2 regions of the Sneathiella sp. genome follow, and region 2 is predicted to be linked to the other one. Evidence: riboswitches for the same ligand, from Rfam matches in the RefSeq annotation. Region 2 holds a riboswitch; the other holds the start of a gene.
The links. Region 2 has a riboswitch for cobalamin ahead of V7723_RS07685 (energy-coupling factor ABC transporter permease). Riboswitches for the same ligand answer to the same signal wherever they lie in the genome.
Positions count from the first base shown of each region.

Region 1: another riboswitch for cobalamin. It lies ahead of cobW (cobalamin biosynthesis protein CobW); the one in region 2 lies ahead of V7723_RS07685 (energy-coupling factor ABC transporter permease).

Region 1 covers NZ_JBALWD010000012.1:107,845-110,036, forward strand. The annotation lists gene cobD (threonine-phosphate decarboxylase CobD) at 1-820, shown strand, start outside; cobalamin riboswitch at 855-1,044, shown strand; gene cobW (cobalamin biosynthesis protein CobW) at 1,213-2,192, shown strand, end outside.
Region 2 covers NZ_JBALWD010000010.1:17,607-19,798, forward strand. The annotation lists gene V7723_RS07675 (cupin domain-containing protein) at 1-245, shown strand, start outside; gene V7723_RS07680 (alpha/beta fold hydrolase) at 301-1,011, shown strand; cobalamin riboswitch at 1,132-1,339, shown strand; gene V7723_RS07685 (energy-coupling factor ABC transporter permease) at 1,394-2,077, shown strand; gene V7723_RS07690 (pyridoxamine 5'-phosphate oxidase family protein) at 2,111-2,192, opposite strand, start outside.

The sequences.
Region 1 (2,192 bases), on a different contig from region 2:
AAATTTCTACGATGCACCGCCTACCCTAGAAATTTGTGCCGCGCCCGGCACTCAACTTTCTATCCAAATCTTGCCACGATTATACACAAGAAGCCAAGTTGATATTCTCGCCCCCACTTATTCGGAGCATGCTGCCAGTTGGAAACAAGCTGGCCATCAGGTGCGTGAAATTGCAGACATAGACGACATTTCGGAAGAAACAAGATTTGTTGTGGTGGTGCGCCCAAACAATCCGGACGGTACGTTACATGATAAATCACGGCTCCTAAAACTCACTAAATTGTTACAGTCCCGAAACGGTCAACTCATTGTAGATGAAGCTTTTGCAGATACTAATCATAAGCAATCTTTGGTTCAAGCAATCTCGCCAAACGGCCCAATCGTTCTGAAATCCTTCGGGAAGTTTTTTGGACTTGCGGGTTTGCGCCTCGGCTTCTGTCTTGGACCTGTTCCGGCAATTAATCTCCTGCAGCAATCTCTCGGCCCTTGGATTGTCAGCGGCGTGGCAATGGAAGTGGCTACTAAAGCTCTAAAAGATTCAAATTGGATTTCACAAACACGCTATCGCTTAAAAAAGTCTTCAGAACGACTCTCATCCTTACTCTCAGAAAACGGCCTAGATGTCGTCGGCAAAACGTCATTGTTTTGTCTTGCTCAAACAGATTCTTCAGACACCCTTTTCCGTCATCTCTGCGAACAAGGCATTCTTTGTCGAATGTTTCCAGAAAGGGCAGGATTTTTGAGATTTGGGCTTCCTGGAACGGAGGAAGACTGGCAAAGAATTAGCACTGCCCTGAATAACTGGCAAAATGAATGTTAGGCGAGATAACTAATTGACAGCGACCGCGTTCAGCCTTAGCGTCCCTTGTGATGGTTCCCAGTTTGGGAGTTAAGAGGGAATGCGGTGAGATTATAAAATCAATGCCGCGGCTGTCCCCGCAACTGTAAGCGATTAGCTGACACAACAATCCACTGAAGAATTCGGGAAGGACTGTGTGAGTGCCATTCGCAAGCCAGGAGACCTGCCATCATCATTGAAACTTTTGCTGCATGACGGAGGATCATGATGAGCTTGATATCAATTCGAGTGTCGTTTAAGAACCGTGCCGAGCCTCTTCCATGGAAGAGCCAGCATCGTGCTGTCTGTCGGCCTTTTACTTTCCGTAATTTATTCTCCTTTTTGCAGTCTGTTCTAACAGGAAACCAGATCTCATGAATCACAAAATTCCAGCCACAGTCATCACCGGATTTTTAGGAGCGGGAAAAACCAGCCTCATTCGGAACTTGATTGAGAATTCCAATGGCAAAAAATTGGCTCTGATCATTAACGAATTCGGTGATTTAGGCGTCGATGGTGATGTCTTGAAAGGCTGCGGGAACGAAAATTGCACTGAAGAAGACATTGTTGAATTGGCCAACGGTTGTATCTGCTGCACTGTCGCGGATGATTTCCTGCCAACGATACAAAAGCTGCTCGATCGAGACGTAAAACCAGATCATATCATTGTGGAAACCTCTGGCCTCGCGTTACCCAAACCGTTGGTTCGAGCTTTCGGCTGGCCTGAAGTGCGCACCCAAGTAACGGTTGATGGCGTTGTAACCGTCATTGACGGACCAGCCTATTCAGATGGCTTGTTTGCTTCAGACCCGGCTGCGGTTCAGGAACAGCGCGAAAATGACGAAAATCTTGATCATGATAGCCCACTAGAAGAGCTTTTTGAAGATCAGTTAAATTGCGCGGATATGATCATTTTCAACAAGTCGGATTTACTGGCGGACCAGGAAATAGAGACGGCCATTGCTGAAATTCGCAACCGAGTTCGCTCCTCCGTTAAAATGGTGCAAACAAGCCATGGAAATATTGATGCCCGCGTCCTACTTGGATTGGATGCCGCCGCAGAGGATGATCTGGCCGCCAGGCCGTCTGTTCATGATGATGCTGACGAACATGAACATGACGATTTTGACAGCTATGTTCTCGACATTGGCGAAGTTATGTCTCTCGAAACACTTCTCAGCAATCTTCACACTGCCATTGAAGGCAATGGAATATTACGTGTGAAAGGATTTCTCTCGCTTGCTGGAAAAGATATGCGTCTGGTATTGCAAGGCGTTGGAAATCGTCTTCAACATTATTACGACCGCGACTGGGCACCGGGGGAAAGCCGCGTCAGTAAGCTCGTGATCATTGG
Region 2 (2,192 bases):
TGTTTGACCGGGTCGATGTATATACCAACGACGTTGCCAAAAGCGGCAGCTTGCTCCTTGATACGTTCGAGCCCGTCATGGGTGTCGTTGCCGAAGGAATTGTCGAGCTTCGCGTCAAGGGACAGCCCACTCAACGCATTGTTGCTGGAAAAAGCTTCGCGGTGCCCGTTGCCGGAACGGAAGCCCAAATCGTTAATGTCTCTGACGAGATTCCGGCAAAAATCGTCACCTTTCATTTGAGTTAGCAGAGGTCAACAACCTTATTTATCCCGGGCCCTTGAGCCCGGACTGGAGAGAAAAATGTCACATTACATATTGGTTCATGGTGCGTGGGAAGGGTCTTGGGCCTGGGAATTCACAGCGCCTTACCTGACAGCAAAAGGTCATACGGTTACCACAGTTGATCTTCCCGGAAGCCACGGCAATCCTCAGGAAATTTCCAAAGTCACCTTGGCAAGCTATGCTGATACGGTCGTTCAAGCGCTTCGAGATGTTGATGGAAAGGCCATCCTTGCCGGACATAGCCTGGCTGGCACCGTTATTTCTGAGGCGGCGGAGCAGCTACCGGAAAAAGTCGAGAAACTGATTTACGTGACGGCGTTTCTGCTAAAAAATGGCGATAATGCATTGGCTGCGATGCAGCGAGACACGGAAAGTAAGTTTCTCTCCGCCATTACCTTTTCCGACGACCAGAGCTACGCGTCGGCGTCGGAGGAAACCGTGCGCGCCTTCGCTTTTCATGATGTTGAGGAAGCGAGAATTCAGCATTCTCTCCCGTTGATGGCGGCGCAACAGGCCACGGCGCCTTTTGTCGCGGGCATCACCGTGACCGAAGAAAATTTCGGCTCGGTCCCGAAAATCTATTTGCGCACTACCGCTGACAAGATGATCTCCCCTGCGGCGCAGGATCAAATGATACGCAACTGGAACGTCGACCAGGTCTTTGATCTGGATGCCGGGCATTTTCCGACGTTATCTGTGCCTGAAAAAGTCGCCCGATTTATGATGTAAACAGGGTGCGCAAGAGATCCACCGAAAGCCGGTGCTGCCACACTGCAGCACCGGCTTTTTCGCGTCATCTTAAAAACAAGAGTGCTTCGCTCTTTCTGATTGTATTTGCAGAATGGGGCGACTATAGATTTAGGGTCGGGTTTCAAGAAGGCGACGCCTTCGGAATTAAAAGGGAACACGGTAGGGAGCTTGCTAGTTGCCCTGATCCGTGACTGCCCTCGCAACTGTGAACGCGAGCCGCATTCAGCATGCCACTGGAGCAATCCGGGAAGGCGAATGTCGGTGCTAAAGCGTGAGTCAGGAGACCTGCCCGACAGCAACCGACCCGGCGCCTTATTTGGCGCCTTCACTGCACGATGGGTGCAAGAGAGAAGGAAATGACATGCATATCGAACCCGGAGTTGTTGACGGCGCCAAAATTGCCCTCAGTTACGCAACCGCTTTAGGCACCCTTGGACTGGCTGCAAAAATGGCCATGGACACCGTCAGGAAAGACGGCGGGCTACCGCCTCTCGCGGTCCGCTCGGTGATCACCACTGTCCTGGTTTTCAGTTTCTTTCAGATCTTGCCGCATTATCCCGTTGGCGTATCAGAAGTGCATTTCATTCTTGGATCTACGTTGTTCCTTATTTTTGGGGCCGGTCCGGCCGCCATTGGCCTGATGGCGGGATTGCTCCTTCAAGGCGTTTTCTTCGCGCCCATCGATCTGCCGCAATACGGCATGAACATCACGACGCTGATTCTGCCGCTGTTTGCCATGAGCCTGATTGCCAAGAAGATTATCCCGGCGAATATCGCCTATAAAGACGTGACATATAAACAGGCGCTTGCACTTTCAACAGCCTATCAAGGCGGTATCGTTGTCTGGGTTGCCTTTTGGGCTTTCTATGGCAATGGCTTCGGTGCTGAAAATCTGGCACAGATCAGTGCGTTTAGCGCCGCTTATATGCTGGTGATTGTGGTCGAGCCTCTGGCCGATCTCGGCGTCCTTGCCGTCGCCAAGAATATCGACAAGTTCCGCGACAGCGGCGTATTCCAAAAACGGCTATATCAGCCAAGCGTTTGATCAGCAGCTGATCAGCGACCCTGAAGGACGGCGTCAGTCGTCCTTCTTTTTTTGTGCGGACAGCTTTTCTGCTGCAAACACATCCTCAACAAAATCCATGGACTTCCAGTCCGGG